One region of the Streptomyces sp. TAA040 genome, then DNA from elsewhere that is predicted to be linked to it. Evidence: riboswitches for the same ligand, from Rfam matches in the RefSeq annotation. Region 1 holds a riboswitch; the other holds the start of a gene.

Region 1 (5,685 bases):
GCCTCCTACGAGGCGCGCCGGTTCGGCGTGCACTCGGCACTCCCCACCGCGCAGGCCCGCAGGCGTTGCCCGAACGCCGCCTACCTCACCCCACGCTTCGGCTTCTACCGGCGGCTCAGCGACACGGTGATGGGCATCCTCGCGACGCTCTCCCCGCTGGTGGAGCCGCTCAGTCTGGACGAGGCCTTCGTGGACCTGGCCGCGGGCGGTGTGCCGGGCACGGCCGAGGCGGCCGAGGCGGTCGGCGCGGAACTGCGGAGGGCGATCCGTGCCGCCACGGGACTCAGCGGGTCCGTCGGTCTTGCGGGGTCCAAGATGCTGGCGAAGATCGCCTCCGAGCGGGCGAAACCGGACGGGTTGCGGCTCATCGAGCCGGGGACGGAGCGCGCGCTGCTCGCCCCGCAGTCCGTGCGGATTCTGCCCGGGGTCGGGCCGGCCACCGGCGAGGTGCTCCGCAGGGCCGGCATCGGCACGGTCGGCGAGGCCGAGCTGGCCGGCGAGGCGGAACTGGTGCGGCTGCTGGGCCGGGCCCACGGGCTCTCCCTGCACACCATGGCCCGGGGCGTCGACGACCGCCCGGTCGTCACGGACCGGGCGTCGAAGTCCGTGTCGGTCGAGGACACCTACGACATCGACCTCACCGACCGGGGGCGGATCCAGTGGGAGGTCGGCCACCTGGCCGACCGCTGCGCGGAGCGGCTGCGGGCGGCCGGCCGGTCCGGACGCACCGTGGTGGTCAAGGTGCGCAGCCACGACTTCGCCACTCTCACCCGGTCGGAGACCCTCCGCGGGCCGACCGACGACACCCGGGTCGTCCGGGAGGCGGCCGCCCGGCTGGTCGAGTCGGTGGACACCACCACGGGGGTGCGGCTGCTGGGGGTCGGGGTGAGCGGACTGGCCGACTACGCCCAGGAGGACCTCTTCGCTCAGTTCGCGGGTGCGGACGAGCCCTCCGCGCCCGAACCGCGGGGCGGGGACGGTGCGGAGACGGTGCCGGCGGACTCCCCACCGGAACTCCGCCGGGAGCAGTGGCTGCTGCCCGGCCTGGACGTCCGCCACACCGTGCACGGGCCCGGCTGGGTGCAGGGCGGCGGGCTGGGCCGCGTGACGGTGCGCTTCGAGCGCCCCGACTCCCCACCGGGCCGGGTGCGCACTCTCGCCGCGGACGATCCGGAGCTGAGCCGCGGAGAGCCGCTGCCGCTGGTCCCGGGGCCGGCGGGAGATCAGTCCGGGTCGTTCCCCGGCTGACGGGGTGCCGCCTCCGGCCCGGCTCCCGCGGCCCTCTCCACTCCAGCCTCCCCGACCGCGTCGTCCCCGTCCCGGCGGTGCCCGGCCGTACCGCTGCCGGCGACCGTGCCGAACTCGCGCTCCTCGCCCGGCGGCGGGGCGTCCCTCGGGCTCGCCGGGTGCAGTCCGTAGTGATGGGCGAGCTGGAGTTCCTGCTCGGGGCTGAGGTGGCGGCCGACTCCGAAGTCGGGCGCCTCCCTGATCAGCGCCCGGCGGAACGGGACACGCAACTGCTCGTCGACGAACTCGCTCGGCGTCAGCGGCACGAAGGCGTCGCGACCGAAGAGGCCGGTGCGCACCGACGCCCACTCGGGCCGTCCCGTCGCGTCGTCGAGGTAGACCTCGTCGACGGTCCCGATCCTGACGCCGTCCTGGTCGAGGGCCTTTCGGCCGATGAGACTGTGCGGATCGATGTCGGTGTGCACTGTGCCTCCCGATGGTTCGCGGGCGTCCCGCAGGAGTTCCCACCACCTCCCTCCCAGCAAAGACCACATCGGCCGCCCCGGCCAGTCGAGAGCCGCACCACAGACCGGTGCCGGTGGGCGCTGGTAAGCTCGGCGGTGGCTGTCGACCCCGCGCGGGAGAGCCCACCGGCCCAGGTCGGCGGGCGCCGAAGGAGCAAACCCTCCCCGGAATCTCTCAGGCCCACGTACCGCGCAGGCGAGGTCACTCTGGAAAGCAGGGCGATCCGGGAGCGCAAGCCGCCCCACGGTTCCCCCTCACCGACGGTGAAAGCCGGCCCGAGCACCCTGCGGACCGGTGAAACTCTCAGGTCGAGATGACAGAGGGGGAGGCCGGACGGGCACCCGCGCCGCGGTGCCCCTCGAAGGTCGCGCAGACCAGGAGGCCTCCAGATGACCACAGACCGAGTCGGCCTTGCCGCTCTCCAGCACTCCGTCCCCTTCGCGGAGCGGCACATCGGGCCGGACAGCGCGGAGCAGGCCAAGATGCTGGCACAGGTGGGCTACGGCTCGCTCGACGAGCTGACCCGTGCCGCCGTGCCGGACGTCATCAAGTCGACCGAGTCCCTCGACCTCCCCGACGCACGCAGCGAGGCCGAGGTGCTCGCGGAGCTCCGCGACCTGGCCGGGCGGAACCAGGTGCTCGACTCCATGATCGGACTCGGCTACCACGGCACCTTCACCCCGCCGGTCATCCTGCGCAATGTCCTGGAGAACCCGGCCTGGTACACGGCGTACACCCCGTACCAGCCGGAGATCTCGCAGGGCCGGCTGGAGGCGCTGCTCAACTTCCAGACGATGGTCGCCGACCTCACCGGGCTGCCCACCTCGGGAGCCTCGCTGCTGGACGAGGCCACCGCGGCGGCCGAGGCCATGTCGCTCTCGCGCCGGGTGGGCAAGGTCAAGGGCGGGGTGTACCTGGTGGACGCCGCCTGCCTGCCGCAGACCGTGGCCGTGATCAGAACCCGCGCCGAACCGGCCGACGTCGAGGTCGTCGTCGCGGACCTCACCGAGGACATCCCGGCGGAGCTCGCCGAGCGCGGTGTCTTCGGGGTGCTGCTCCAGTACCCCGGTGCGGACGGACGCGTCCGCGACCTGGGGCCGGTCGTCGACCGTGCCCACGAGCTGGGCGCGATCGTCACGGTCGCCGCCGACCTGCTCGCGCTGACGCTGCTGACCTCGCCCGGCGAGCTGGGAGCCGACGTCGCGGTCGGTACCACCCAGCGTTTCGGCGTGCCGATGGGCTTCGGCGGCCCGCACGCCGGCTTCATGGCGGTCCGGGAGAGGTTCGCCCGCAACCTGCCGGGCCGACTGGTCGGCGTCTCGGTCGACGCCTCGGGGAAGAAGGCCTACCGCCTGGCCCTGCAGACCCGCGAGCAGCACATCCGCCGGGAGAAGGCCACCAGCAACATTTGCACCGCGCAGGTCCTGCTCGCGGTCATGGCCGGCCTCTACGCGGTCCACCACGGACCGGACGGACTGCGCTCCATCGCCCGCCGCACGCACCGACTGGCCACGATCCTGGCCGCGGGACTCCGCGAGGGCGGCGTCGAGGTGGTGCACGAGTCCTACTTCGACACCGTGACCGGCCACGTCCCGGGGCGGGCCGCCGAGGTGGTGGCCGCGGCCCGCGCTGCCGGCGTCAACCTGTGGCAGGCGGACGACGACCGGGTCGGCGTGAGCTGCGACGAGACCACCGGGCCGGAGCAGCTCACCGCCGTCTGGGGCGCGTTCGGGGTCCGGGCCGACGTGGACGCGCTCGACTCCCGGGTGGCCGACGCGCTTCCGGCCGGGCTGCTGCGCGAGGACGACTTCCTGACCCATCCCGTCTTCCACCGGCACCGTTCGGAGACGGCGATGCTGCGCTACCTGCGCAGGCTCGCCGATCGCGACTACGCGCTGGACCGCGGCATGATCCCGCTGGGCTCCTGCACGATGAAGCTGAACGCGACCACCGAGATGGAGCCGATCACCTGGCCCGAGTTCGGCGGGCTGCACCCCTTCGCGCCGGCCGAGCAGGCCGAGGGCTACCTGACGCTGATCCGGGAGCTGGAGGAGCGGCTGGCCGAACTCACCGGCTACGCCAAGGTGTCCGTCCAGCCGAACGCCGGCTCGCAGGGCGAACTGGCGGGTCTGCTCGCGGTCCGTGCCCACCACCGTGCGAACGGCGACACCGAGCGCACGGTCTGCCTGATCCCCTCCTCGGCGCACGGCACGAACGCCGCGAGCGCGGTGATGGCCGGGATGAGGGTCGTGGTGGTGAGGACCGGCGAGACCGGGGACGTCGACGTGTCCGACCTGCGGGACAAGATCGAGCGGCACGCGGACGAACTGGCCGTCCTGATGGTCACCTACCCGTCCACGCACGGCGTGTTCGAAGACAACATCTCCGACATCTGCGCCGCCGTCCACGACGCGGGCGGCCAGGTCTACGTGGACGGGGCCAACCTCAACGCCCTCGTCGGGCTCGCCAAGCCGGGCAGGTTCGGTGCGGACGTCTCGCACCTCAACCTGCACAAGACCTTCTGCATTCCGCACGGCGGCGGCGGACCGGGTGTCGGTCCGGTCGGCGTGCGCGCCCACCTGGCGCCGTACCTGCCCAACCACCCGCTCCAGCCCGAGGCGGGGCCCGCGACGGGGATCGGGCCGATCTCGGCCGCACCCTGGGGGTCGGCCGGGATTCTGCCGATCTCCTGGGCCTACGTCCGGCTGATGGGCGCGGAGGGGTTGCGTCGGGCCACCCAGGTCGCGGTGCTCAGCGCCAACTACATCGCCAAGCGGCTGGAGTCGCACTACCCGGTGCTCTACAGCGGTCCGGGCGGGCTCGTCGCCCACGAGTGCATCATCGACGTCCGTCCGCTGACGAAGGCGACCGGGGTGAGCATCGACGACGTGGCCAAGCGCCTGATCGACTACGGGTTCCACGCCCCGACCATGTCGTTCCCCGTCGCGGGCACGCTGATGATCGAACCGACCGAGAGCGAGGACCTCGCGGAGATCGACCGGTTCTGCGAGGCGATGATCGCTATTCGCGCGGAGATCGAGAAGGTGGGATCGGGGGAGTGGACGGTCGAGGACAACCCGCTGCGCGGTGCCCCGCACACCGCGGAGCAGCTCGTGGGGGAGTGGGATCGCCCGTACACCCGTGAGACGGCCGTGTTCCCCGCGGGAGCGGCGGCGTCCGACAAGTACTGGCCGCCGGTGCGGCGGATCGACGGCGCGTTCGGTGACCGCAACCTCGTCTGCTCCTGCCCGCCCCTGGACGCGTACGACGGCTGAGCGGTCGTCCGGGCAGTGCGGTGGACCGCCCGGCTCGGTGCCCGGGCCGCCGGCCCACCGTTCAGACCGTCGCGGTGAACCGGCCGCCGCCCGGCGGGCGGTGCGGTGCGATGATCCGACCGTCGGGCAGCAGCTCCCCGGTGTCCTCGAAGAGGAGGACGCCGTTGCACAGCAGACTCCAGCCCTGCTCCGGGTGGTGGGCCACGAGGTGGGCGGCCTCCCGGTCGACTGAGGCGGCTGAGGGGCAGGGCGGCTGGTGCTGACACATGGCGGAGTTCTTTCGCTGTGGAGTGGTACTCGTACTGCGGCACGGTTCGCCGCGGTGTACGGCTTCGACGTTTCCTGCGTTCATGGCAGTTCCCCGTTTCGATCCGACTGCCGGTACCCAGTGTCGTCCTGCCAAGAGGGTTCCGCAGGGATTTCGGGGCACCGCTCCTCATCGGGTGAAGACGTGTCACCCGTGCGGGCGGTTGCCTGAGGGCGGGGCGCGTCCGCCCCGGGACGTACGCCCCGCCTGACCGCGCGGAACGGCGAGGGGCCACGGAACCGTCAACGGTTCCGTGGCCCCTCGCCGTTCCGCGCGGTCAGGCGGCCGGCGCCTCCAGCATCGGGCCGGGCAGCAGCCGGTGGCTCAGCAGGGGGAGCAACTCGTCCACCC
Region 2 (5,685 bases), on a different contig from region 1:
GCGTACTTGTTGGTGAGCACCGAACCCTGCGCCTCCAGGGAGGCGACCGGCGCGAAGTTCTCCGACGCGATCATTTCGAGTGTGGACTGCTGGCGGTGGAGCTCGGCGTCGACGGCGGCGGCGACGTCCGGGTCCACCTCGTGCAGGGAACCGTTCAGAAGCGACATCAGATTCCGATCCGATCGTGGTGTGCTGGAGGGTATGGGCTCAGTTGCCGGTGAAGGCGGCGTACTCGTCGGCGGAGAGCAGGTCGGCAGGCTCGCCGTCCGCCTTGACCTTGAACAGCCAGCCGCCCTCGAAGGGGGCGGAGTTGACCAGCGCCGGATCGTCCACGACGTCCTGGTTGATCTCGGTGATCTCGCCGGTGACCGGTGCGTACAGGTCGCTGACGGACTTGGTGGACTCGAGTTCACCGCAGGTCTCGCCCGAGGTGACCGAGTCGCCGACCTCGGGGAGCTGGACGTAGACGACGTCGCCGAGTGCGGAGGCCGCGTGCTCGGTGATGCCGACCGTCGACACACCGTCCTCGGCGGCCGACACCCACTCGTGCTCCTTGCTGTAGCGCAGATGCTGGGGGTTGCTCATGACTGAATTCTCCCGGATGAAGGGTGGGGGCTGTGAAACGGGTCTTGACAGGTGGGACGGGACGTCCGCTGCGGACGGCGGGCCCCGCGCGTCCGGACGCGCCGGGGCACCGGCCGCGGCGGGCCGGGGGTGCCTCAGCGGGCCCGCTTGTAGAAGGGCAGCGGGACGATCCGGTACGGCTCGTGGCTGCCGCGGATGTCGACCGCGACCGAAGCGCCCCCGGCGTCCGCGTCGTCGTGCCCGGCACGCGCGGCGTCCAGGTAGGCCATCGCGATCGGCTTGCCGAGGGTGGGGGAGGGGGCGCCCGAGGTGACCTCGCCGATCACCGTGCCGGCCGCGTCCACCACGGGGTAGCCCGCCCGGGGCACCCGTCGGCCCTCGGCGACCAGGCCGACCAGCTTGCGCGGCGGCGCGGTCGCGGCCTGCTCGGCGGCGGCCTCCAGAGCCTCCCGGCCGACGAACCTGCCCTCGTTGGTGGTCTTCTCGAACTTGACCACCCGGCCCATGCCCGCGTCGAACGGGGTGGTCGCGCGGGTCAGCTCGTTGCCGTAGAGCGGCATCCCCGCCTCCAGCCGCAGCGTGTCCCGGCAGGACAGCCCGCAGGGCACCAGCCCGGCCTCGCGGCCCGCCTCGGTGAGCGCCAGCCACAGCTTCCCGGCGTCCTCCGGCGCCACGAACAGCTCGAAGCCGTCCTCGCCGGTGTAGCCGGTGCGGGCGATCAGCGCGTCCACCCCGGCGACGGCGCCGGGGAGCCCGGCGTAGTACTTCAGCCCGTCCAGGTCCGCGTCGGTGAGGCTGCCGAGCACGGCGGCCGAACGCGGGCCCTGCACGGCGAGGAGGGCGCAGGCGTCCCGGTCGTCCCGGACAGCGGCGTCGAAGCCGGCCTGCCGGTCGGTCAGCGCGTCCAGGACCGTCTGCGCGTTGCCGGCGTTGGCCACGACCATGTACGTGTCCGCGGCGAGCCGGTAGACGATCAGGTCGTCCAGGATGCCGCCGCGCTCGTCGCAGATCATCGTGTAGCGGGCGCGTCCGACGGCGACCGCCGACAGGTTGCCCACCAGCGCGTGGTCGAGCAGCTCGGCCGCCTGCGGGCCGGTGACGGTGATCTCCCCCATGTGCGAGAGGTCGAACAGGCCGGCACGGGTGCGGACGGCGCGGTGCTCGTCGCGCTCGCTGCCGTAGCGCAGCGGCATGTCCCAGCCGGCGAAGTCGGTCATCGTCGCGCCGAGTGCGCGGTGCAGCGGGTCCAGAGCGGTACGGCGGGGGTTCTCGGGCATCTGTGGCTCCCAGGCAGGGGCGGACATGTCCTCCCCATCTGTCATCGGAACCTGAGAGGTTCGCCACAAGCCCGCGAGGGCCGTGGTTTGCACCTTGGGTGGGGCCGGAACGATCCGGCCCGCTTTTCAGATATGCCTCGCCTGCGCGGTACGGGGCCTGAGAGATTCAAGGGAGGACTTGCTCCTTCGGCGCCCTGCACCCGGTGCTCCGGGGGCTTCGGGACTCTCCCGCGCTGGTTCAAGCGGCCGTTATGGAGTTGGCGGCCTCATCATGACATGGGCGGCCGCTTCGGGGGGAGCCCGGACGGGGAACGGTTGCGGCAGGGGTCGGAGGGGCTATGACGGGAACCGAGGGGGCCGGCGTGATCCGGTACGAGACGACCGGTACGGCGGCGGACACGGCGGCGGAGCTCTTACTGCCGGGGCAGGCACCGCCGCCGGCGGTGGAGGGACAGCCGGGCGGACGGATGCTGCTGCCCGCCGGTGGGCCGCCCGCCGCCGACGGGGAGGGGCCGTGGCGCGCAGCCGCGCAGGAGGAGGCGAGCGCGCCGCCGGAGCCGGAGCGCGCGCGGGTGCTCGACCTGCGCGGCACCGCGGTCGCCGGCCCCGGGACCCTGCGCTGGCCGGCGGGCGACCGGGTGGTCGTCTCCGGGCTGCCCGGCAGCGGGAAGTCCACCCTGATGCGGCGGATGGCCGTGGAGTGCGGCGCGGTGGCGCGGATCGACTCGCAGGACGCCCGGGAGTGGTGGGCCGATCGGCTGCCCCCGCTGCTGCCCTACGCCTGCTACCGGCCGCTCGTCCGGGTCACGCACTACTGGCGGTTGTGGCGGGCCCTGCGGACGACCGGCAGCGTGCTGGTCCACGACTGCGGATCGCTGCCCTGGGTGCGCCGCTGGCTGGGGCGGGAGGCGCGGCGGCGCGGACTGCGTCTGCACCTGCTGGTGCTGGACGTCCCGCCGGTGCTGGCACTGGCCGGGCAGACCCAACGCGGCCGGACGGTTTCCGGGTGGGCCTTCGGCCGCCACCGCCGGGCCGTGGCCCGGCTGCTGGGACAGCTCGAAGCCGGACGGTTGCCGACCGGTTGCAGCTCCGCGGTGCTGCTCGACCGGGCGGTGGCCGCCGGGGTCCACACGGCGACCTGCACCGGTCCCGGCCGCCCCGCGGCCTGCTGCCGCTGAGCCCCGGACCGGTGGCGGCCACCCGACCGCCCGTCGCGTGGGCGACCGGCCCCGGCCGCCCCGGCCGTGCGGCCGGGACCCGGCCGTCCGGTCCAGAGCGCGTGACCGCCCGGACGGGCGCCGAGGTGCGGCGGCCCGTCCGGGCGGCGGTTCGTGAGCGGAGCGGTCCGGGTCAGCTCGGCGGTCCGGGCAGTCCGGTCGTCGGCAGGCCCGTGCCGGGGAGGTCGGGCACGTCCGGCGCCGGCAGGTCGCCGTCGAGCAGGGTTTCGAGCAGCAGCGCCACCACGGCAGCGATCGTCTCGTTGGCAGCCCCGACGACCTCGGTGGGGTCACCGGAGGCGACCGCCTCCAGCAGTGCGTCCACCGCGGCCTGCAGGTCCTCGGCCGCTTCGGCAGCGAGAGCCGCCGGGTCGGGGGCCGCGGCCCGGTCGCCGGCCTCCGGTGCCTCGGTGGCGAGCTTCCCGATGGCCTCGGTGAGCGCCGCCTCGTGTTCGGCGGCGTCGGCCGCCGGCAGGAGGCCGTCCTCGGCGGTGAGGACGGCCAGCAGCTCGGTGACCGGGGCGAGTACGCCGTCCATGCCGTCGAGCGTGGTCACTTGAGAGGCGAGCGCCTCGACGTCGGGGAGGGCGGCCCGAGCGGGCGGCGCCGCCTGCTCGGGGGCGGCCACGGCGGTACCGGCCGGGCCACCGGGCATCGCCGCCGAGGCCGCTCCGGCGGCGCCGAGGGTGAGTGCACCGGCCATCGTGGCGGCTACTGCGGTGGATACGACCGATTTCCTGCGCATGAGGGGATGTTCCTCCGATAAGCGGGTGATGTGGACGCTCCTCACTCTTCGCCCGGCATGCACCTGACGCAACCGGGCGGTCGCCGGGCGTGTGCATTCGGGTGACCGCGACGCCCGGCGGAGCACCGGGCGCGGGCGCCGCTAGGGTTTCTGCCATGACAGGTCCCCAGCATCCGCAGCACCCGCAGAACTACGGCCCCGGGCACGGCGGTGGCTGGCCGGGAAACGAACTGGAGGAGGCGCTGGCCGCCTCGGTGAACGTGCCCGGCGCCGGCGGGCGGCTGATGGAGGTGCTCGGGCGCAGCAGCGTCTGGGTGCCGCTGCCCGAGGGCGGCGGTCCGGACAGCCCCAGCATCGACCTGCCCACCGTGCAGTGGGAGGGCCGCCCGCACGTGCCGGTGTACAGCTCGGAGCAGCAGTTCCTCCAGTGCGTGCAGGTGCCGATGTCCTTCGCGGTGGTGCCGGTCGGCGAGTTCGCGCGCGGACTGCCCCCGCAGGTGGGGATGGTGGTCAACCCGGAGGGCGCGGTGGGCGCCCCGCTTCCGCCCGAGGCCGTGGCCGAACTCTGCCGGGAGGGCGCTGGCGGCGGCCTGCCCGGCGCGCCGACCGGCGCCCGGATGCGGCTGTTCGAGCCGGACTGGCAGGACGACCCGGTCGACTTCCTGGCGGCCGCTGCCGGTGAGTTCGCGACCGTCCCGCCCGTCCGTACCGCCCGGCGCGGACTGGCGAGCGCGGAGGGCGATCCCCCCGCGCTCTTCGTCGGCGTCGAACTGGAGTGGATGGGCGACGACGTGCGCCAGTCCGCGCACGACGCGCTGGCCAGGGCGCTGGGACGCGCCCCGGTGAAGTGGCCCGTGCAACTGGTCCTGCTGGACGCCGCGCAGGACCCGGTCGTGGAGTGGATGCGGCAGTGCCTGCGGCCGTTCTACGTCAAGGAGTCATGAGCACCTGTACCCGGACGGACACGAGTACCCGCCGAGGTCCCGCGGGCGGCTCGTAAGCTGGTTGGATGGCAGGGGGCGCATGCCGGTGCCCCCTGCGGTGGGCGAAGTGGCGAGAGGTGGACCGGGTGAGCGCGGGTGAGAGCGTCGAGCAGCTTCTGCGCCAGGTGTCACCGGGACGGTACGACGTCTATGAGGAACTGCTGCACCGGCTCGCGGACAGCCGCGTCTGGATGCTGCTGTGGCACGGGCGCTCCGGCGACCCGGACGCCCAGTACGGCAACATGGAGGTCGCCGGGCACGGTTACGCACCGTGCGTGACCTCGGCGCAGGAACTCGCCGCCTCCGGCTGGGACCGGGCGCACGAGACGGTCACCGGACGGGACGTCGCCGCGGCGCTGTACCCGGACCGCTGGGGCCTGTGGCTTGACCCGCACGCCCCGGGCGGCGGGCTCGGCATTCCCTGGCTGGACCTGCGCCGGGTGTGCGGCGGCCTGGAGCGGTTGCCCGCCGGCCCCCTGCGGATCAGTGAGCCGGCCCTGGAGATCCCGCAGTTCTACGCCCAGCTCGCCCACAACGCCCAGCGCACGCCCGCGATCCGCAGCCTGCGCAGGGCCTGGGTGCAGCCGGCCCTCGGTGTCGCCTACCTGGTGATCGGGCTGGACCTCTACGACGACGGCGACCGGTCGGTGGAGTCGGTCCGCGCGATGATGCACCAGTCGGTGGGGGCCGTCCCGGAGGGGCTGCCCGTCTCGACGGTCGCGATGTCCGACGCGTACGACCCGGTGGCGATGTGGCTGCGCGCCAACTCGCGGCCGTTCTTCGACCGTGACGCACACGGTGCCGCACCGGCCGCGGTGCCCGGCCACGGCTACGGCTACCCCCGGCCGTACTGACGTCACTGCAGGTAGCCGCCTTGC

What was found. Region 1 has a riboswitch for glycine ahead of gcvP (aminomethyl-transferring glycine dehydrogenase). Riboswitches for the same ligand answer to the same signal wherever they lie in the genome.
Region 2: another riboswitch for glycine. It lies ahead of gcvT (glycine cleavage system aminomethyltransferase GcvT); the one in region 1 lies ahead of gcvP (aminomethyl-transferring glycine dehydrogenase).

The regions. Positions count from the first base shown of each region.
Region 1 covers NZ_AUKR01000028.1:29,231-34,915, reverse strand. Annotated here, with positions in the region: gene H300_RS28060 (DNA polymerase IV) at 1-1,248, shown strand, start outside; partial or broken gene H300_RS28055 (PRC-barrel domain-containing protein) at 1,344-1,712, opposite strand; glycine riboswitch at 1,856-1,952, shown strand; glycine riboswitch at 1,953-2,082, shown strand; gene gcvP (aminomethyl-transferring glycine dehydrogenase) at 2,142-5,027, shown strand; gene H300_RS0119705 (DUF5999 family protein) at 5,089-5,295, opposite strand; gene H300_RS0119700 (hypothetical protein) at 5,612-5,685, opposite strand, start outside.
Region 2 covers NZ_AUKR01000002.1:216,656-222,340, reverse strand. Annotated here, with positions in the region: gene H300_RS0103025 (serine hydroxymethyltransferase) at 1-167, opposite strand, end outside; gene gcvH (glycine cleavage system protein GcvH) at 208-585, opposite strand; gene gcvT (glycine cleavage system aminomethyltransferase GcvT) at 720-1,862, opposite strand; glycine riboswitch at 1,999-2,103, opposite strand; gene H300_RS24650 (AAA family ATPase) at 2,330-3,040, shown strand; gene H300_RS24645 (hypothetical protein) at 3,213-3,824, opposite strand; gene H300_RS0103000 (enhanced serine sensitivity protein SseB) at 3,980-4,768, shown strand; gene H300_RS0102995 (enhanced serine sensitivity protein SseB C-terminal domain-containing protein) at 4,894-5,661, shown strand.